DNA from 3 places in the Luteibacter sp. P4_E6 genome. Region 1 is predicted to be linked to each of the others. Evidence: predicted binding sites of a transcription regulator. Region 1 holds the regulator's gene; each other region holds the start of a gene.
The links. The regulator sigma-54, encoded in region 1, starts transcription at its own class of promoters, with help from an activator protein. The targets are predictions, from matches to a motif close to TGGCACGNGCNTTGC.
Positions count from the first base shown of each region.

Region 1 (5,529 bases):
CCAGCTGCGGGATGAGCTCGGCGGGCATGTTGTCCACGCAATAGAACTCGAGGTCTTCGAGTGCGCGCAGCGCGACCGTTTTGCCACCGCCGGACATGCCGGTCAGGACGATCAGGTGAATCGCGTCGGGGTCGACGATCGGGCTCATGACTTCGTCGATCACGGGGGTCACCACGGTGGCAGCCGGCGCATCTGGTGCGCCTGGCGGTCGATGAAGGTCTGCGCCGGGTCGATGCCCTTGCTCTTGAGCACGTGGCTGCGCACAGCGGCCTCGACCAGTACCGCGAGGTTGCGGCCCGGCGCGACGGGAATGGTGATCTTGGGTACGTCGACGTCGAGCACGTTGCGCCGACTGACATCGCCGGTGAGGCGGGTCATGGCGTCCGTTTCCTCGCCCACGAGCATGGGCTTGAGGTGAATGACCAGACGCAGGTACTTCGAGGGCTTGACGGCGGTGTGGCCGAACATCTCGCGGATGTTCAGCACGCCCAGGCCGCGTACTTCCAAAAGGTCCTGAAGCAGGTCGGGGCAGGCGCCGTCGATGACATCCGGGGCGATCAGGGTGAATTCGGTGGCATCGTCCGCCACAAGGCGGTGGCCGCGGCTGACCAGTTCCAGTGCCAGTTCGCTCTTGCCCGAGCCTGGCTCGCCGGTGATCAGCACGCCGATCGAGAACACCTCGAGGAACACGCCGTGCAGGGTGACCCGCGGCGCCAGCGTGCGCGCCAGGTGGTACTGCAGATAGGTAAGTAATTCGTGGCCGCGGCGGGTGCTCTGCCACAGCGGGGTATCGGTTTCCTCGGCTACTTCACGCAGGTCCGAGGGGATCGCCTGGTCCTTGGTGACGACGAGCGCGGCGGGCTGGTAGGCGGCGATCTTGTGGATCACTTCCCAGCGCTGGCGCGGCTCCAGGCCGTCGAGGAAATTGAGTTCCTCGGTGCCGATGATCTGCACCTTGTTGGGGTAGATCACGTTCAGGTAGCCGACCAGGGACGGGCGGCGGCTCTGCTTAGCGTTGGGTTCGAGCACGCGCGACTCGCCGCGCATGCCTGCGGCCCAACGCAGCGCCATGCGCTCGTGTACTCCGTCGAAGAGTTGTCTGGCGGTCAGCCGGTCCACGCTGGATCCCTTGAAATGGCGAAGCCGGCGCGAGGGCGCCGGCTGGGGCTATTGTGCCATCAAGCGTGGACGGGGGTTCAGGGAGCGGCGACGCGCGCGTCGCGGCCCTCGGCGTTGTGGTGATCCTTGAGCTTTTCCTTGTGCTTCTTCAGCTGGTCGGCAAGCTTGGCGATCATCGCGTCGATGGCTTTGTGGAGGGCGTCCGGTTTCTTTTCGTCTTCGAGGCTGGCTACGCCATCGGCGTGAAGACGGACGCCGGCACAATGGAGGGTGCCACCCGCCTTGTGCTCGTTCTTGTCGACGGAAAGGACCACGTCGAGGGCAGTGATGTTGTCGAAAAGGCGTTCGAAGCGGCTGATTTGCTGTTCCACGCGCTCGCGCAGGGCAGGGGTGGGATGGATGTGCTGGCCGCTGATCTGGATTTGCATGACGCCTCCTTCTTGCTGAGGGTGCCGCCTTGGGGGCGACGAGTGCGGAACGACGGAGTGCCGTTCCTCAAGCCTGAAACAGTGTGACCGTGGACCTCCGTGAGGGTTCCCCGCGCCTCAACTGGCGCGGACACGTTCGCTGGAACTGGGGATGCGCAGGGCTTCCCGGTACTTGGCCACCGTACGGCGGGCCACCTGAATTCCGCGTCGATGAAGTTCCTCGGCCAGGGCCTGGTCGGACAGCGGGCGCCGTGCGTCCTCGCCTGTGATGAGCTTGCGGAGCATGGCCTGGATCGCGGTGGCCGAGGCGCTGCCGCCGTCCTCCGTGGCCACGCCACTGGAGAAGAAGTGCTTCAGTTCGAAGGTACCGCGCGGCGTGTGCATGTACTTGCGCGTAGTGACCCGTGAAATTGTCGATTCGTGCATGCCGACCTCCTCGGCCACCTCGCGCAGCACCAGCGGATGCATCGCTTCCGGGCCGTAGTCGAGGAAGGCACTCTGCCGGCGCACGATCACGTCGGCCACCTTGGTCAGGGTCTCGGCGCGCGACTGCAGGCTCTTCAGCAGCCAGCGGGCCTCCTGCAGCTGACCCTTCATCCAGGTGGCGTCGTCGCCACGGGCGCGGGCGATCAGGTTGCAGTAGTGCTGGTTGAGGCCCAGCCGGGGCTGGGCGTCGGGATTGAGGCTGACCTGCCAGCGGCCGTTCTCACGGCGCGCGTAGACATCCGGGGCGACGTACTCGACCGGCGTGGCGTCCAGCGCCGAGCCGGGGCGCGGATCGAGGCTGCGGATCAGGGCGGCGGCGGCCGCCACGTCTTCCTCGGCGGCCTTCAGCCGGCGGGCGATCTTGGCGGCGTCGTTACGTGCCAGCAGTTCGAGCTCGTCGCTGACCACACGGATGGCGAGGTCGCGATGCGGCGTTTCGAGGGAGAACTGCGACAGCTGGCAGAGCAGGCAGTCGCGCAGATCCAGGCTGGCGATGCCGGTGGGATCGAAACGCTGCACACGCTGGCGCACGCGTTCGATTTCCTCCGCGCTGGCATTCAACTCGGCGGGCAGGGCGGCTTCCACCGCTTCGACGCCGTCGCGAAGGTAGCCGTCTTCATCCAGCGCATGGATGATCGCCGTGGCGATGGCGTGGTCGCGCGGCGAAAACTGGGAGAGATTGAGCTGCCATTCCAGATGCTGCTGGAGGCTTTCCGGGGCGGCATTCTGAGGTTCGAAGCCCTCTTCGTCGCCACCACCAGACCGCGAAGGAGCGCCGGCATAGTCGCCAGCCTCGCCGTGGAAGCGGTCGTCGTCCCACTCGGGAGCGAGCTCCTCGGACGGCGTGACCGTCGATTCTTCCTCGGATTTGGACGCTTTGACAGGGACCTCGTCGCGCGCCGGAAAGTCCGGGCCGTCGTAGTCGCCTTCTTCGGGCAATTCGGGCTCGGCTTCCGCATCCTCGGCGAACTCGAGCAGCGGATTGCTTTCCGCGATCTGGCGGAGTTCGGCCTCAAGCTCCAGCTGCGACAACTGGAGCAGGCGGATAGCCTGCTGTAGTTGGGGCGTCAGCGTGAGCTGCTGATGCAGGCGAAACTGGAGTCCGGGTTTCATGCCTTCGATGCGTTAGGTGCCGAATCCATCGTAACCCTTTGCGACCTTCCCAAACCAGCGTTCCGGCGAGCTATGCCCACCGGCCGAAACTCAAGTGTGTCAGATACGGAATTCACGGCCCAGATACACCTCGCGCACTTTTTCGTCGGCAAGGATGTGCTGCGGCGTACCCCGGGCGAGGACTTCGCCGTCATTGAGGATGTACGCGCGGTCGCAGATGCCGAGCGTCTCACGTACGTTGTGATCGGTGATGAGCACGCCGATGCCGCGTTCCTTCAGGTGGCGGACGATGCGCTGGATCTCGCCGACCGAAATCGGATCGACGCCGGCAAAGGGCTCGTCCAGCAGCATGTAGCGCGGGCGGGCTGCCAGGGCGCGGGCGATCTCCACGCGGCGACGCTCGCCGCCGGAGAGACTGATGCCCTTCTGCTCGGCGATGTGGGCGATCTTCAGCTCGTCGAGCAGGCTTTCCAGCTCCTCTTCGCGCTGCCGGGCGGTCATGTTGTCGCGCAGTTCGAGCACGGCCAGGATGTTGTCCGAGACGCTCAGGCGGCGGAATACCGAGGCTTCCTGGGGCAGGTAGCCGATGCCGAGCTTGGCCCGGGCATGCATGGGCAGGCCAGTGATGTCCTGGTTGTCGAGCTTGATCACGCCGGCGTCGGCCTGGATGAGGCCGACCACCATGTAGAAGCAGGTGGTCTTGCCGGCGCCGTTGGGGCCGAGCAGTCCGACCACCTCACCCTCGCGGATCGAGAAAGCGAAATCGCGGACTACCTGGCGCGCGCGAAAGCGCTTCTGGAGGCCTTGGGCTGAAAGCATCGGGTCAGGGCTTCTTCGGTGGGGTCGGTTTCGCGGCCGGCGGCGTCGCGGCCGGCGTTGCCGGAGCCGCGCCGGGCGGCGGATTCTTCGGCTGGAACGTCATGTGCACGGGCTCCGGGCCATTGCTTTCGCCCGTCATCGTGCTGTTGGTCGTGTTGTAGGTGATCTTGTCGCCGTCGCTCTGGTTGAGCTTGCTCTTGTCGGTCGTGTCGGTCTGCTTGTCCACATGCGCTTTGCCGGTCAGCACGGCGATGCCGTTGCCGCTGTTATTGGAACCGTCGTCCGGCTTGTAGTCGATGTTGCTGGCATGGCCGCGCATCAGCAGGTCCTGCTCGTCCAGCTGCTGGACGGTGGCCGGGCTGCCGTCGACGATGACACGGGTGATCTGGTTGTCTGCGTCGAGGAAGCCGGTGGCCTTGCTGCCGGTGATCTTCAGCGTGCCCTGCGTGAGCACCACATTGCCGGTCCAGATCACCTTGCCCGGCTGCGTGCTGTTCGCCTGCTGCTGGGTGCCGTCGAACGACGTCGACGTGACGTTGGTCGGCTGGTCGCGATCGGACTTCTTGGCGACAGCGGGCAGGCTCGTGACGAGCGCCACGCCGAGCACCGCGAAGAGGGCCTTAGCGCTTGCGCGGCGGATAGACGGTGTGGACTGCATCGAGAAGCTCCAAATGMTTGGTATCGAGATTGGCGCGCATGCCAACGCCATCCATTGTAGAGGCTCCCTGAACGATCCGGGCTGCCTCGGCCGTCTCCAGGCGATTCTCCTTGGGCCAGGCCGTGACTTCGGAGGTGTCGATGCTCGCCGGAGGGGTCTGCCCGAAGGCGACGCGGTCCATGTGGACCTTGCCTTGCAGCTTCAGCAGGCTGCCGTCCTTGTTCACCCAGCCGTATTGCGAATGCCCTTTCCACGGCGGCGCCGTCAGGTCCTTGGTTGGTGGCAGGACGAAATCGGGCGCATTGATGTATAGCGACTCGTCGTCCTCGCGGCGCTCCAGGTGAGGCGCGATCAACTTGAAGGCCGGCTGGCCGAAGTCGTTGTAGGAGTCGAGATTGAAGTTGGTCAACGTGTAGCCCGAACGCGGCGGGCCGACGAAGTCGTCGACCTTCTTGTCGGGCGCGACCCAGTAATAGAGCAGCACGCTCGCGCCGAGTGCCACGGCGAGCACGCCGGCGACGCCCGCGGCGCTGCGGTCCTTGAACAGGAGCATCAGGCTCACAGCCAGCGATCCCGCTCGGCTTCGGCCTTGCCCTGGGCGGCGAGGATCAGGTCGGCCACTTCACGGGCGGCGCCATAACCACCGGACAGGCGGGTGCGGACGTGGGCATGCTCGGCCACCCAGGGGTGCGCGTTGGCCACGGCCACGGCCAGCCCGCAGATGCGCATGGCGGCCAGGTCGGGCAGGTCGTCACCGACGAAGGCGGATTGCTCGGGTGCAAGCCGTAGCGCGTCCAGCAGTTCGGTCAGGCAGGCGCGCTTGTCCTTCTGGCCCTGGTAAACGTGCTGGATGCCGAGTTCTTCCGCGCGCAGCGACACCGGGTGACTGATCCGGGCGGTGATGAT
Region 1 is NZ_JBFUJE010000249.1:277-5,805, reverse strand. Features, by position in the region: partial or broken gene AC1DT2_RS14430 (RNase adapter RapZ) at 1-148, opposite strand, end outside; gene hprK (HPr(Ser) kinase/phosphatase) at 169-1,119, opposite strand; gene hpf (ribosome hibernation-promoting factor, HPF/YfiA family) at 1,197-1,547, opposite strand; gene AC1DT2_RS14415 (RNA polymerase factor sigma-54) at 1,665-3,146, opposite strand; gene lptB (LPS export ABC transporter ATP-binding protein) at 3,246-3,965, opposite strand; gene lptA (lipopolysaccharide transport periplasmic protein LptA) at 3,970-4,623, opposite strand; gene lptC (LPS export ABC transporter periplasmic protein LptC) at 4,586-5,176, opposite strand; gene AC1DT2_RS14395 (KdsC family phosphatase) at 5,182-5,529, opposite strand, start outside.

Region 2 (10,125 bases), on a different contig from region 1:
CCTGTCGAATTTCTTCCGGACGCTGGCGGGCAGCATCGCTACGGCAGTGAGCACCACGATGTACTCGCATCGAACGACTTACCACCACGCCGTGCTAGCGGAAAATGTCAGCGCCGGAAGCCGAACGACGACCGAATACCTGGACCGGTTCCAGGCGCTGGGTGTGCAGGGGCCGACAGCGAACGCCGCGCTCAACCGTATCGTCGACCTGCAGGCGGCGACGCTGGCGGTGAACGATGTCTTCTTCGGGTTCGCGCTGATTTTTCTGGTCGCGATGGTGGCGATCTGGTTTGCGAAGCCGCCGTTTGCATCGGGTGGTACGCCGGGGCATTGAGGGGCATTGAGGGGCGTGCCTGGCGCTGAGGGGTCGGGTTATCGCCGCTGAAGCGGCTCCCACAACGAGCTAAGCGCCTCCTGTGGGAGCCGATTCATCGGCGATGCTCTAACCGACCGCCGAAAAATCCAGCGTCTCCGTAAGATCACCCGCCGCCGGTCCACCCGCCGCAACCATCGCATCCTCACGCATCTTCAACCCCGGCAGCTTCTCCAGCTTGAACCGACGTGTCAAAAAGCGCGCAATCGAACCCGTGTCGTAAATCGTATGTTCGACATGCCCACGTTTGGCATACGGCGAAACCACCAACGCGGGAATTCGCGTGCCCGGGCCCCAACGATCGCCCTTCGGCGGAGCGACGTGGTCCCACCAGCCACCGTTCTCGTCGAATGTGACGATGACGAGCATGTCCTTCCACTGTGGACTCGACCGCAGCGCATGCACGACGCCCGCGACATGGCGGTCGCCAGCTTCGACGTCCGAATACCCGGCATGCATGTTGAGATCGCCCTGCGGCTTATAGAACGTCACGGGTGGCAGCTTGCCGGCGGCGACGTCGGCAAGGAACAGATTGGTCTTCGCCGTCTCACCCAGACCACCGTCGCGCAGGTGCCGTTTGCGCGCTTCGGTACCCGGCGCGAGCGTGACGAAATAATTGAGCGGTTGGTGGTGCGGCTGGAAATTCGGCGTCTGCGGGAACTGCTTGTCGGCGCTATCGCCCTCGCCCTTGCCGTCCAGCGCGGCCTGGAAGCCACCGCCATACCAGGCCCAGTCCACGCCCTTCTCCGAGAGCACGTCACCGATGTGCTTGTGCTTCTGCGGAACCAGCGTGTTCGCACTCGTGGCGTCGGCGAGCAACGGATTCTTCGAATCGACGTTGAAGCCCGGCGAGAATGGCGGGCCGATGGTGTTGACCGCGAAGAAGTCAGGCGTGAGCTGGCTGTGGTGAGCGAATTTCGGCTTGCCCTGCATGGCGCTGGCCGGGGAGTCTTCCGCCATCTTCAGGCGATAGTCGAGTGGATCACCGCTCTCGGTCACCGCGATACCGAACTGCGAGGGACTCTTGTCTGCATCCGGATAGAACGGCGGCTGCGCGGCGACGAGATACTGGTGGTTGAGGAACGAGCCGCCGAAGGCACCCATGAAGAAGTTGTCGCACAGGGTGTATTGCTCGGCGAGGCGCCACAGGCGCAGATGCACCGGCGAGGACGCGTAGTGACCCATCGTCATCGCGCCGTTGTCGCCCCAGGCGACGAATCCGTCGTTCTTGCCGCCGTTGATCTGCAGCTGGTTGTTGTAGAAGGCGTGCACGAGATCGCGGGTGACCACGCCGTGCGGCAGCGGCGTGCCGTCTCCCGTGTGCAGGGCCCACGGCGCGTTCGGAAGGCCGGTGATGTCTTGCTCGCCGACCTTGTAAGGCTTGTGGTCGACCACCTGCTGGTGCGGTACAAGGCCGCCCCATATCGGCGGCAGCGTCGTCAGCGGCTTTCCATCGCGGTCGCGCTGCAGGTAACGCTCCGGAGGCACGGCAGCCAGCGGCTGCTGAAGTCCCGGGAACTCGGCAAACAGGTTATTGAAGCTACGATTTTCCGCGTAAATCACGACAACGTGCTGTACGTGCTTTTCCAGCAGCGCGTCGAGTTCCTTGCCGCCCGGCGCAGGCGCAAGTCCTTTCGATTCGCCAGCGGCGACCTCGGCCACCCCACCCAGCGCAAGCACCGCGCCGGTCGTGGCAATACCGCCCAGCAGGCGGCGTCGGCCGGCATCCGGCGTGTCGTTCTCGGTTTTCTTCGTCATGGATGGATTCGCGATGGCAGGGGTGGGCGCGAGCTCCTGAGGGGGGGAGAGCTCGATTACGGCTGTTCCGGCAGGGTAATCGATGTGTGTTTCAGGCAAAACCTTTCCCTGGGCAGCCGCGGGGCGATGCGATCAGCCCGTCGAGGGCTCCGGGTTCGCCGCAAGCCACGCACGGATCTCCGATGCGGGGCCCTGCTGGTCAGCATCGTTCCCGAAGCGAGTGAGGAAGTCCTTGGCCGAGCGATAGCGATTAGGGCTGTTCGTGTCCTTGTCCACGCAAGCGCGAATGACGTAACCGTCGGCGTTGGCGGGATTGTGTTGGATCAATTGGTCGGCGATCGCGCCGGCCTTCGCGTAGTTCCTGCCTTCGTGCGAATAGAAATCGCCGAGCGTCGCCAGGACCCAGTCATCGGCGCCATGTTCCGTCGCATACACCAGAAGAGGCTCCGCCAACGCCGGCTCGTGGAGGCGACGCAGCGCGACGCCTGCACTTCCGGTGACCTCAACGGAGCGCGGATGTTCGTGTGTGGCGCGGATGAGTTCCGCCTTCGCCCATTCTCGGTAGTAGCCTTTGCTACCCAGGTTGCCGACGACGTAGAGTGCGTCATCCTGCGAGTTATCGAATCTCAGCGCCTCCACCGCCAGCACGAAGGCTTCTTCGCGCTGCCCGGCGCGGTTGGCGTCTGCGGCAAGCTGGCTGAAGTCGTGGCCCGTGGCTACGTCACTAGCCAGCGAAAGATATCCGTCGTCAGCCGGTGGGGTGAGGTTCCCGTCCGTCGCGGCCTGAATACGCGCATGGCTTGCCGCGACCCAGAGCAGAGGCGTGTGCTCGGCAGCGGCGGCTGCCTCCTTGGCTTGTTGGTCGACCCAGGCCGCGCTGCCACCCCACTTCCTGCCGGTGAAACTGGCCTGGTCGAGGCGTAGGACGAAATTGTTCGGTTGCACGACATACCCGCGTTCGATAGCCGCCGTCGCATAGCGACGATCGCCGACCAGTACGCCCATGCGAAGCATGTCGGCATAGATCGTCGGAACGGCCGGCGACATGGCTGCCGCACGATCCAGGTCGCGACGTGCGAACGCCGCCAGCTGTCGTGCTGCGCGCCATTGTTCCTCGCGGGTTTTCGATGCGAGATCGGCGCCGCGCGCCTCAAAGGCCGCCCGCTGGTACTGCATGCCGCTGGCTGCCACGGCGAAGACGCTATCTGGCCGCTGGTGCATCCAGGCATCGATGGCTGCGCGCATTTCCGGGTCGGCGTCATCAAAGCCCGCACGGTTTACTGCCTGATCGAAGATGGCCGGATACCGGGTGTCGTGCATCTGCATTTGCAGGTAGCCGGCCAGGATGCGGTCGACTTCGGCGCCTTTGCCGGCGGCGATAAGCGAACGGAATCCCGCGATATCCGTCATTTCGGTAAGGCGGTATCGGCAATACGCGGCCACGCCGTCCGCATGCCAATGCGAGCCGGGCGGGTCGGGCATGTGCAGACAGCGCTCGATCGGGTCGGCGATCTTCGAGGCCGATTGCACCTGCGTCATAAACGCCTCGAAAGCCGACGAGGCCGTGGCCTGGCCCTGACCACTCGCGCGCGTCGCCGCCGGTGGCTGCCAGACCTTTGAAGCGGCAAGCGCTGCGACGGCCAGTAATAGCCCGCCCAACAGAAGAGCGCGTCGATTTCCCCGCTTGATCATATCCATCCCTTTGTCGCCTTTAAAATTCGCGTAGCCACTTCGCCGAGACGCGAGCGACATCGTCCGCTCCAGGGTGCTCGGCCGTTGCGCGTTTCAGCGCGGCCTTTGACCACTCGGCGTAACCGTTATGCCTGCCAACGGCACCGATGACCTCGAGGGCTTCCTCCTGTCCGCTATCGAACCGCAGGGCCTCGACGGCGAGAATCATGGCGGCGTCGCCGTCGCCTCCTAACCGACCCCAACTGGCAAGGTGGCCAAGGTCGCTTGCGGGGGCAACTTCGGGCAGATCGAATAGCGGTTTGCCGTCGTTCGGCGCACCACCGGCGTCTTCCTTGTCGATCGCGATGGACAGGCGACCGGTGACCACCCACATGAGTGGAAAGTGGTCGGCCAGCGCCGCGGCCTCCGCTCGCTGCTGTATCTGCGACTCGCGGCTGCCGCCCTGCTCCCCGCTCGCTATGCTGGCCTGGAGCAGCCGAAGGGAAAGGTTGCCGGGTTGCATCGCGAGTCCGCGCTGCGAGGCAGCTTGCGCGTAGGTCGTGTCCCCGGTCATGGCGCCGACGAGAAACATGTCTGCGTAGATCGAAGGTATGGCCGGCGTCATGGTGGCAGCACGGTCGAAGTCCGCGCGCGCTTTATCCACCGGTGGCGGGGTCGCCGTGCCGCCTCCGCGTTCCGCCTCCGCCCGGTACTGCATGCCGCTTGCGGCAAACGCGAAGGCGCTGTCCGGTCGCTGTCGCTTCCAGGCATCGATGGCCGCCCGGGTCTTTTGGCTGGCATCGTGGAAGCCTGCCGCGTACATCGCATGGTCGAGGCGCCCCGCAGCGGCCGGGTCATCCATCTGCGCGCGAAGGTAGCCAGCGAACTCGCGGTCCACGGTCGCGGCCTTGCCCTGCGCCATCAGTGCCTGGAACCGTGCCGGGGTCATCGTAGGTACGGCGTGGTAACGGCAGTAGGCAGCCACACCTGCGGCGTTCCAGTGGGTTCCCGGTGGATCCGGCATCTTCAGGCAGCGCTCCAGCGGATCGGCAATCGCCGAGGCCGTCGCGACGTGCTGCATGAAAGCTGCCAGAGGTGACGCGTCCTTGGGCAACCAGGGCGCCGCATGCGCCGCCCCGAAAGCCAGTGCGACCATTACGAACGCGCGTCGATATCCCTGCGATGCCATATCCATCCCCTGTCATGGTGTGCGTTGCCGCCTGATGATAGCCGTAGCCGGCGGGCAGGGGATGCGACACAATCCGCCGAAACCGAAGGGGCAGGGATGGACGCCATGACTCGATCGAAAGGAGGTCGCCACACGTTGCGTTGCATGCCTGAGCTGGTGCTTCTGCCCGGCATGGATGGCACCGGGACGCTCTTCGGGCCCTTCCTCGCAGCACTGGGCGACGTCACCCCGGCGCGCGTCATCCCATACCCGGCGAGCGGCACGACCAGCTACACGGAACTCACGGCCTGGGTTCGTGACCGTTTGCCTCATCGTGATTTCGTCTTGCTTGGCGAGTCGTTTGCCGGACCCGTAGCCGCAAGTCTGGCCGCGGAGCGGCCGGAGGGTCTTCGAGGACTCATCCTCTGTTCGACGTTTCTGCGTAACCCACGCCCGGTGGCACGTTATCTGTCGCCACTGATCGGCCTGCTCGGCGTCTCACGGGGATTCGCGCGGCTAGCCTCCCTCGCGCTTCTTGGACGGCGGCCCGGTGCCGATATCCGTAAGCAATTCATCGAAGCGGTCGGTGACATGAACGCACCAACCCTGCGCGGGCGTTTACGGTCTGTTCTCTCGGCGGACGGGGGCACGACGCTTTCCGGCATCGACGTGCCGGTGCTCTGTCTGCGCGCCACTCGCGACGTGCTCGTCCCGGCCTCCTCGGCCGAGTGGATGCGGCACGTCCTGCCTAGGGCGCGAATCGTTGATGTGGAAGGGCCGCACGGACTGCTGCAGGCCTCGCCTCAGGCCTGCGCCCGGCACGTGAGCGAGTTCATCGACGGCCTACCGGCGGCCACCTGACCTGGAAACCCCTGGTGCAAGCGATGTGCAAATGCACCACATTGGTGCATTTGCACATCGCCCTCGCCGCCGTTCTATGATGCGAAAGCTTGGTCCTGGCCGGTCCGTCGATGGCGGCTGCGCTGGCATAGCGATTGCTAAATGGACTCCGCCCACCTACCCGAGGTTTTTATGTCCGCCGCTTCGAAAGTGCTGAACCTGATCCAGGACGAGGAAATCGAGTTCGTTGATTTTCGCTTTGCCGACATCCTCGGCAAGCACCATCACACGACGTTTCCCGCTCACGCCATCGACGAGAGCACCTTCGAAGACGGCAAGATGTTCGACGGTTCGTCGATCGCCGGCTGGAAGGGCATCAATGAATCCGACATGGTGCTCATGCCGGATCCGGAAACCGCTCACCTCGATCCGTTCAGCGCGCACAAGCAGCTGATCCTGCATTGCGACGTGCTCGAGCCGAGCACCATGCAGGCGTACGGCCGCGATCCGCGCTCGATCGCCAAGCGCGCCGAGGCCTACCTGAAGTCGACCGGCATCGCCGACACCGCCTTCTTCGGTCCCGAGCCCGAGTTCTTCATCTTCGATTCGGTCCGCTGGCAGAACGACATGGGCCGCGTGTTCTACGAAATCGGCTCCGAAGAAGCCGCCTGGTCGTCGCGCTACAAGTACGACGGCACCAACACCGGCCATCGTCCGGGCGTGAAGGGCGGTTACTTCCCGGTTGCGCCTGTGGACAGCCTGGGCGACCTGCGCGCCGATATGTGCAAGGTGCTCGAGTCGCTCGGCCAGGTGGTCGAAGTGCACCACCACGAAGTCGCCAACGCGGGCCAGTGCGAAATCGGTACGCGCTTCAACACCCTGGTGAAGAAGGCCGACGAACTGATGACGATGAAGTACGTCATCAAGAACGTCGCCCACCAGGCCGGCAAGACCGTGACCTTCATGCCGAAGCCGATCGTCGGCGATAACGGCTCGGGTATGCACGTGCACCAGTCGTTGTCGAAGAATGGCGAGAACCTGTTTGCCGGCGATCTCTACGGCGGCCTGTCGCAGACGGCGCTGTGGTACATCGGCGGCATCTTCAAGCACGCCCGTGCCATCAACGCCTTCGCCAACTCCACGACGAACAGCTACAAGCGCCTGGTTCCGGGCTTCGAAGCGCCGGTGATGCTCGCCTACTCGGCGCGCAACCGCTCGGCCTCCTGCCGTATTCCGTACGTGTCGAGCCCGAAGGGTCGTCGTATCGAAATCCGCTTCCCGGATCCGATGCAGTCGGGCTACCTGACGTTCACCGTGCTGATGATGGCCGGCCTCGACGGCATCCTGAACAAGATCGACCCGGGTGCACCGGCCGACAAGGATCTCTACGACCTGCCGCCGGAAGAGGAGAAGAACATCCCGCAGGTCTGCGCCAGCCTCGATGAGGCGCTCGTCGCCCTCGACAAGGATCGCGAGTTCCTGAAGGCGGGCGGCGTGTTTACCGACGACTTCATCGACGGCTACATCGCGCTGAAGATGCAGGAAGTGACCCGCTATCGCGCCAGCACCCACCCGCTCGAGTTCCAGATGTACTACGCGATCTGATCGCGATCCAACTCGGGGTGAGGGAAGAGGGGCGCTTCGGCGCCCCTTTTTTTGCGCTCGGCTCGCAGCATTTAGCGAATTCGCAAGGGCACGGTATAGTCCTTCATGACATGTCAGCGGCTGCTGCCGGCTGATCCCTGGGAGGGGCACCCGCATGAAGAAGATCGTCCTCAGCGCCCTGGCGCTGATCGAGCCCGTGTTTGCGTCGGCTGCCGATGCTCCGGGCAATAACTACGACTGGCGCACTAATTGGCCGACACACTACGTATTCGCCGATGGCACGGACCTTGGCCTGTCCGTGAAGTACCAGTACGACGTCGATCACTTCTCGCACGATGACGGTCTGTATGAGAACGCGCAGACGAATAGGCGCAAGGAATTCGGCTTCTTCATTCGCAAGAAAGGGGTATACGACGCCACTGTCGTATTCGACTTTCAGGCGAAGACCTGGCTCGACACATTCTTCCGCTTGCAGACCAAGGCGCTCTTCAACGACGACTACGGCGCGGTCCGCGTCGGCTTCATGAAGACGCCGGTCGGCTTCGAAGGCAATACCAGCACGGGCACCACATCGTTCCTGGAACCGTCGCTGCCGATGCAGGCGGTCTACGCGAATCGTCGCATCGGTATCGACTGGGCGCTGACCCGGAAGGCCTACCTCGTGCAGCTGGGCTACTACAACGGCGGCAACCTTCAAGGTGACCTCGACGGCCGGATGGTCGCCGGACGCGCGGCGTGGACCCCGTTGAACGATCCGGGCAACGTGCTCCATCTCGGCAGTTCGGTGTCGCGCGAAACGCCCTATGGCACGACCGACGGCCGCGACCGTTACACGCCACCTAACGTGCGCCTTCGCGCCTTGCCGGAAGCCGGACTGACTACCCAGCGCCTGATCGACTCCGGCGTTCTGAGCGTGGCGGATCATGTCGACCGGCGTGGTCTCGAAGGGCTTTGGATCCACGGACCCTGGTCGGTGCAGAGCGAGTATCTGGACGCCAAAGTGAAGCTCGAGAACAAGCCGGCCTATGAGGCGCACGGCTGGTACGCCTTCGGAAGCTGGGTAGCCACCGGCGAATCGAGGACCTATAGCGGCGGCAACGTCTCCGACGTTTTGCCGAAGGGCCCCTGGGGCGCCCTGGAGTTCCTGATCCGTTACAGCACGCTCAATCTCGACGACGGCCCCACGCTGGGCGGCAGGGAGCACGACTGGACGTTCGGCGCGAACTGGTACCTCACGAAGTACCTCAAGCTTCAAGGCAACTACGTTCGTGCGATCAGCGACCATCGCGATCTTCGTGTCGATCCCCATATCGTCGAGGTTCGCGCTCAGATCATGTTCTGACCGGCGTCAGCTCGTTCGAAGGCGACGCACGAGTTCATCGCGGACGACGCCTTCGTCCAGAGGTGTTTCGACGCCACGGGCATGCCGCGACGGCGGCATCGGCACGAACTCGCAGCCGGACAGGCGTTGCCGCGGTAGCTCTCCTTCGAGGAGGAAGCGACCGACGGCTCGCTCGATGCAGGGCGTGGCCGAGCTGCCGAATACCCCGTGCCCAGTCATGCCACGTGCAAGCACCAGGTGAGCATTCGGCGAAGCGTTGAAGGCACGAATCGCCCCCGTCAGCGGCGTCGCCGGGTCGAACTCCGCTTGAACCATGAGCATGGGCGGCGCCTTGGCGAGGCCCGCCAATGAAGGGCGCGACCGCGGGGCCGTGGGCCAGTACAGGCACGTCAGACCGACGGTGACAGGAACGCCGTTGGAAGCCGAATACTTGGCCCCGATGTTGTTGGCCATCCCACGCAACGACGTCAGGTTCTTCTGCCATGGCGTATCGCCACAAACGACCGCGTGATAGACCGAGAAGTCGACCAGGCGCTCGGCCTCGGAATCGAAAGCCAGGCCCTGCTCGGCCGTCGCAGCAAATCTGATCGCGGCACGACGGATATCGTTATCCACGGCGCTATCGCGGCTGAAACGGTGGCCTTTCATGCGCGCGAGAAGATGAGCCTGGGTGCCTTTCCCGTCAGCCAGAATCCAGTCGGCCATCGTCAATGCGGCAACCAGCTCCTCGGGGGTGTCGATCGTCGACGCCCAGGCTTCGTGTGCCCGATGAGGCATGTTGCGAAAACGCGCCATGACCTCGTCGGCATCGCTGCCGACGCCATAAAGTGCCGGCGCGGCAAGGGCAGGGCGCAATGCGGTTCGCGCAAACGACGACTGGCGCTCGTAAGGATCGTCCGCCAGCTGGTCTTCGAAGGTGCCGGCATGATTCATCGCCGAGTCGAGAACGATGCGGCCCGCATGGTCGGGGTACGCGGAGGCGTAGAACGCGCCGACCCACGTGCCGTACGAGATCCCGACAAAGTTCAGTACGTTCTCGTGCAGGGCAAGTCGAGCCTGTTCCATATCCCGAACGTGCTGAAGGGTTCCCACATGCGGATGGAGTGGGTCCGCAGCGCAACCTGCGGCATAGGCTTTTGCATCCTTCGCGAAGCCGTCCCAGTTCCAGTCGGCGAGGTCGACCGTGGGGTCGTGTCCATCGCTCGCCTCGGGATGACGACAGGTGAAGCGCGTACCACCGCGTAACCCGCGGGGAATGACGGCGATCAGGTCGTAACGGTCGGTCAGGCGTCGCTTGTCGCCATCGAGTGGGTGGTCGAGGGAGCGGGTCGACCACAAGTAGCCAAAGCCCGGCAGGAAATCCAGGGG
Region 2 is NZ_JBFUJE010000069.1:1,161-11,285, forward strand. Features, by position in the region: partial or broken gene AC1DT2_RS06890 (DHA2 family efflux MFS transporter permease subunit) at 1-334, shown strand, start outside; gene acpA (acid phosphatase) at 443-2,131, opposite strand; gene AC1DT2_RS06900 (DUF4034 domain-containing protein) at 2,264-3,829, opposite strand; gene AC1DT2_RS06905 (hypothetical protein) at 3,843-4,958, opposite strand; gene AC1DT2_RS06910 (alpha/beta fold hydrolase) at 5,097-5,831, shown strand; gene glnA (type I glutamate--ammonia ligase) at 6,003-7,415, shown strand; gene AC1DT2_RS06920 (OprO/OprP family phosphate-selective porin) at 7,570-8,757, shown strand; gene AC1DT2_RS06925 (alpha/beta hydrolase) at 8,764-10,125, opposite strand, start outside.
Region 2: a site for sigma-54 is predicted at 5,955-5,969, ahead of glnA (type I glutamate--ammonia ligase). Genes of this name have one in related genera too.

Region 3 (5,418 bases), on a different contig from region 1:
ACGGCGTTCGGGGGAAGCCTGGCACCGCCGTGGCTGGCATCGACGACCTGCTGCAGGCTGACGATGTTGTAGCCGCTGGCCTTGAGCCAGTCGAAGTGCGAGATCAGGTGATCGGTGCTGGTCGCATCGGGATCGCGGTCGGCCTGCAGGCCGACATCGTCGCGAACGTCGTGATAGGCGAGCACGATCAGCGTGGGCCGCGCCGGAGCGACGGTCTGCGCGAACGTGGGAAGCGCGAGCCCGAGCAGGGCTAGCAGGAACAACAGCGAACGCATGACTCTCATTCTCCCCAGTGCAGGGTCAGGTCGAGGACGACGCGATGTTCGCGGCGGCCATCGTAGGGTTGGTTGTGCCAGCCGATTCCCCAGCCAAGGCGGATGCCCGCGCGTGGCTGGAAGATCTGGCCGTAGCGCACGCTGGCCATCCAGTCGCTGGCATAACCCTGCTCGTCGTACTCGCCGACGGCGACGTCGATACGCTGGGTGACCTGGCGTTCGTAGAACTGGCCGAGCAGGTTTTCCAGCCGGCCAGTGAGCGCGTAGCTGTTGTCGCGGCGCGGGTTGAAATAAGGACGATCGGTCTGCGTGTTCAACGAGCCGCCCACTTCCACGCCGCCGTCGAGGGCGAGGTTGGGCGCGGTGTAAACGCGTTGGATGAAGGCAGCCAGCCAGCTCGTGCGTTTGTTGCCGTCGCTGAAATTGTCGCGGGCCACACCCAGTCGCGCCTGCGTGAGTTCGCTCGCCCGCCATGTCACGGCCGTTTCGAGGGTCTTCGCGGAGATACCGTAGTACTGCGCGCGCAACGGCGTGTCTTCGCCGGCCGTGCTGAAGTCGGTGGCGATCGCCCAGTGGTCGGTTATCGCCCAGTTTACGCCGGCTTCCAGGGCGGTCTTGCCCACGTACCTGTCCGCGGCGGGCAACGCCTGCACATAGGCTTCGAGGCCACGTGCGTAGCCACGCACGCCGAAGCCGAACCGCGTCCGGCGGACGTCGCCTTCCGGCAGGTCGGCGGTCGAATAGCGCCCCAGCGCGACGACGCGCCAGTGGTCGTCGATCAGCGGACTTTCGATCGTCGCCAGGGTGGCGCTGTCGCGGTCGCCGAAGTCGGGGCTGGAGCCCTTGCCGTTCTCCTGGCTGATGTCGAACTGCCAGCCGCGCTCGCGATCCCACGACTGGATGGCACGGTCGACGCGGTCAGTGCGACTGCCGAGCACCTTGGCCTCGGCCAGATCGTCGTCGATGCCTTCGTAATCGTGCAGGGCGCGTTTCGTTTCCGCGGCGTCGAGGTAGGAATCGACATCCCGCGGATTCAGGGTATCAGCAATGGCAAGGTCGTCCTGGGCGCGGCGGGGCCAGCCGCGTGCCAGTTCCACCATGCCCAGTTGGCGACGGATGTCCGAATCGGCCGGTGCCTCGCGGCTGAGCGGCACGATGCGCGCATACGCGTCGGCTTGCATATCCACGATGCTGCGTGCCGAGATGGCGGCCGATTCGGCGTCGAACTTGCGCGGGTTCTGGATGGGCAGGCGAATGCCGGGAACACGGACCCAGGGCTGTTCCTTCGCCGCCAGATTGTCGATGGTGGTGAACGCCTTGCCGGTCTGTCCCGACTCCAGGTACGCGTACATGAGTCCGATGCGCGGATCGAGATCGGCGGCGTCGTACGGACCGGGATCCCTGGCGATGCTGTCTTCATAAACCTGTGCGGCCTCGGCCGGGCGGCGCTTGGCGAGAAGGGCGTCGGCKGCGTTGCGCTCGGCGTAAGCGGGTAGCGTCACCCCTTGCTTGTGCAGGGCGTCGTAGCGCTGCACGGCTTCGTCCATGAGTCCTGCCTGATCCAGCGCCACGATGAGGTCGAACTGTTCGCGAAGGCGCATGTCGGCGGGAAGGAGGGGGTCGTCCGCGAGTCGTCGTGCATCGACGACCGCGCGATCGGCTTCGGCGTACGGTGCACGCGGATCGGCCGGCGAACCCTCGGCCCACCGGGTTTCCCGGGCCACGTGATCGGCGTCGAGACGCGCACTGTCCGCAGCACTCTGCGGTGGCTGTAGGGTCGACGCCAGTTCCCTGGCGCGCGTCGTTGCGCCGATTTCCGTCAACAAAGTGACGTTTAGCGCCTGTGCTTCGCGGTCGTCCGGCCACCGGGCGAGGATCGCCTGGACCTGTGCCAGTGCATCCACGCGATGACCCTGGTCACGTTCCTGACGCACTTTTGCCATGAGTGCATCGCGTTCGGGCGGTACCGCGGCCCAGGCCGCGGGCCCATGCAGGGCCAGAAACAACGCCAGGCACAGCCTTGCGCGAGGTACGCGGGCGTCCTGCTGAAAAATCATCAAAGTTGATCCCATCCCCACAACATGACCTGTATCAGCCGAGCCGAATGTCCATTCTCGGCAACGGAGGTTGAAAGTAGCGTGGGATAGTAGAGGCAAGCTGCGTGCCATCCGTGTCAACGCGTGCGCGTTCCATTCAGGTGACTTGATACGGAGCAGGGGCTGCTGTGGATGCAACCGCGAGTTCGAAACCTTCGTCGAGCCACCCGGTCATGCCTCCAGCCATGATTTTCACCGGACGACCCAGGCGGGCCAGCTTCGCCGCGCCACGGGCCGCGCCGTTGCAGTGAGGACCCGCGCAGTAGGTTACGAAGAGCGTCGACGTGGGCCACGATGCCATGCGTGAGGCGATGATCTTGCCGTGGGGCAGGTTGATCGCGCCGGGAACGTGGCCCTGGGCGAACAGGGCCGGGCTGCGGACATCGAGCAGCACGAAGCCAGGATCATCGAGGGCAAGCGCGTCGTGCGTATCCCAGCAGTCGGTTTCGAAGCTGAGCTTCGACTCGAAATGGGCGATGGCGAGGTCCGATGGGGCGGCGGGGACGCGGGTGACGGCGTTCGACATGGCAGTGCTCTCGTGCGGTGGGTGTGCAAGCCATTGTCCCGATGGCGCAAGCGCGGCATAGTGGCGTGAACGCCATCATGCGATCAGATCATGCCAATACCTTTTGCGCCGCCCAATGCGCTCGTCGTGGCCCTGGTCTACGAGGGGCTGTGCATGTTCGAGTTCGCCAGTGCCGCCGAGGTGTTCGGCATGGCGCGGCCGGAACTGGGCGAGGACTGGTATCGCTTTGAGACCTGCGCTGCGGAGCAGGGCGAGGTCCGGGGCCAGTACGGCACCCGCCTTCAGCCCGACGGGAATCTGGATCGGCTCGCGGAGGCGGGGACGATCATCGTGCCGGGCTGGAAGGGCGTTGACGAGTCCGTGCCCTTAGCCGTCGTGGACGCGCTTCAGCGTGCCCATGCACGTGGGGCGCGGCTTCTCTCCATCTGCTCGGGTTCGTTCGTTCTCGCCGCCACAGGGTTGCTGGACGGCAGGCGTGCCACGACGCACTGGCGTTACGCGGAGGCGATGCGCCTTCGTTATCCCGCCATCGAGGTGGATCCGGATGTGCTTTATGTCGACGAGGGTCAGTTGCTCACCTCGGCGGGCAGCGCCGCGGGTCTCGACCTCTGTCTGCACCTCATCCGGCGTGACCGCGGCCCGGCCATCGCCAATCACGTAGCGAGGCGCCTGGTCATTCCACCGCATCGGGACGGCGGCCAGGCCCAGTACGTCGAGCGCCCCGTGGCCCAGCGCGAACGCGACCTGCTGGGCCCTGTGATGGACGCGATGCGTCGCCGCCTTGCCGACGACCTGCCGCTGGCCACGCTCGCCGCCATGGCGGCGATGAGCGAGCGATCCTTCATCCGTCGCTTCAAGGCTTCGACGGGAACCACGCCGGCGGACTGGCTGACGACGCTTCGAGTCGATCGGGCGCGCGAGTTGCTGGAGAGCTCGGCGTTATCGATCGACCTGATCGCCGGCCAGACCGGGCTCGGTACGGCGACCACCCTGCGACATCACTTCCGGCGCAAGCTGGGCACCAGTCCGGGCGCTTACCGTCAGCGGTTTGCTGCGCCATAGACGGCGGCCTATGCCATTCCTCCGATTSACCTCGCGGGTCGAAGGCGCTACAACGGTCAGGTTGGGTCTGGATTCCGGGGTGACTGGCGATGGTGGAACCGCACGCTTCGAACGCAACCGCGGCCTCAACGGCGCCGCTGCCTCGCCTGGACTTCATCGACGCACTACGTGGCCTCGTCATCGCACTGATGGTGCTCGACCATACGCGCGACTTCGTCAACCGCCAGGCCTTCCTGTTCGATCCGCTGGATCTGGACAAGACGTCGGTGGCGTTGTTTCTGACGCGCTGGGTGACGCACCTCTGTGCGCCGACCTTCGTTCTCCTGTCGGGTGTTTCGATCTTCCTCCAGGCCCATCGAGGGAAGACGGGCTGGCCGCTCTCGCGGTTCCTGCTCACGCGCGGCCTCTGGTTGATGTTCCTCGAAGTCACTTTCGTCGACCTGGGTTTCGACTTTCGTCCCGCCGTCTTCCTGCAGGTGATCTATGCGATCGGCCTGAGCATGGTGCTGATGTCCGCCGTGGTGCATCTGCCGCGCCGCGTGGCGCTGGGGATTGGCATCGCCCTGGTCGCCGGGCACAACCTGTTCGATGGCGTGGATGCCGGCACGCTCGGCGTGTGGGGGCTGCCATGGCACCTGCTGATGCAGCCGGGTCCGCTGCCGTTCGGCTTCATTGCCTACCCGGTGCTGCCATGGTTCGGGATCATGTGCGTGGGTTACGGCATCGGCGGGATCTATCTGATGGAGCCATCGCGGCGAACCCGGACGCTCGCGCTGCTGGCCATCGGCATGTTGCTTCTGTTCTTCGTGCTTCGCCTGCCGAACGTCTATGGCGACCCGCATCCCTGGACGGTTCCCACTGATCGATCGCTGACACCGTTGGCAGTCATGTTGGTGGCGAAGTACCCACCCTCGCTGGACTATGTTCTGGTCACCCTGGGAATCTCCACGCTGCTCGGCCTCGCCTTGGGCCGTGCGCCGGCATGGTTGCTGAAACCCTTCCTTGCCTTCGGCCGCACGCCGATGCTGTCGTACCTGCTGCACCTGTATCTGGCGCATACGTTCGCGGTGATCATCGCGCAGTTCTACGGCGTGCCCGCGGCGCACTTCATCGGCACGTTGAGCGATCAGTCGCGGCTTCGCGCCGATGGATGGGGGTTGTCCTTAGCCGGCACGTATGCCGTGTGGCTCGCGGTGCTGGTCGTGCTCTATCCGATCGCAAGCCGCTACGCGCGGTACCGGGCCACTCACAAAACGTGGTGGCTGAGCTACCTGTGACTAGTGGAGACCTACTATCTTGGCAAGCAGAGAGAGGGATAGAGCATGCTTCTCAGATACGAGCCCTATGTTTGGGTGGTACTGGAATCCCGAGTGATCGATCGTCGCGGCCTCGAGAGCTGCTAGTGCCTGCGCTCGGCATTCCGGACTATGGCGCCGGGCAAGAATGATCGCGCGAGTAG
Region 3 is NZ_JBFUJE010000253.1:41-5,458, forward strand. Features, by position in the region: partial or broken gene AC1DT2_RS14560 (poly-beta-1,6-N-acetyl-D-glucosamine N-deacetylase PgaB) at 1-275, opposite strand, end outside; gene pgaA (poly-beta-1,6 N-acetyl-D-glucosamine export porin PgaA) at 281-2,332, opposite strand; gene AC1DT2_RS14570 (rhodanese-like domain-containing protein) at 2,469-2,897, opposite strand; gene ftrA (transcriptional regulator FtrA) at 2,988-3,959, shown strand; gene AC1DT2_RS14580 (acetyltransferase domain-containing protein) at 4,049-5,236, shown strand; partial or broken gene AC1DT2_RS14585 (hypothetical protein) at 5,237-5,418, opposite strand, start outside.
Region 3: a site for sigma-54 is predicted at 2,428-2,442, ahead of pgaA (poly-beta-1,6 N-acetyl-D-glucosamine export porin PgaA). Genes of this name have one in related genera too.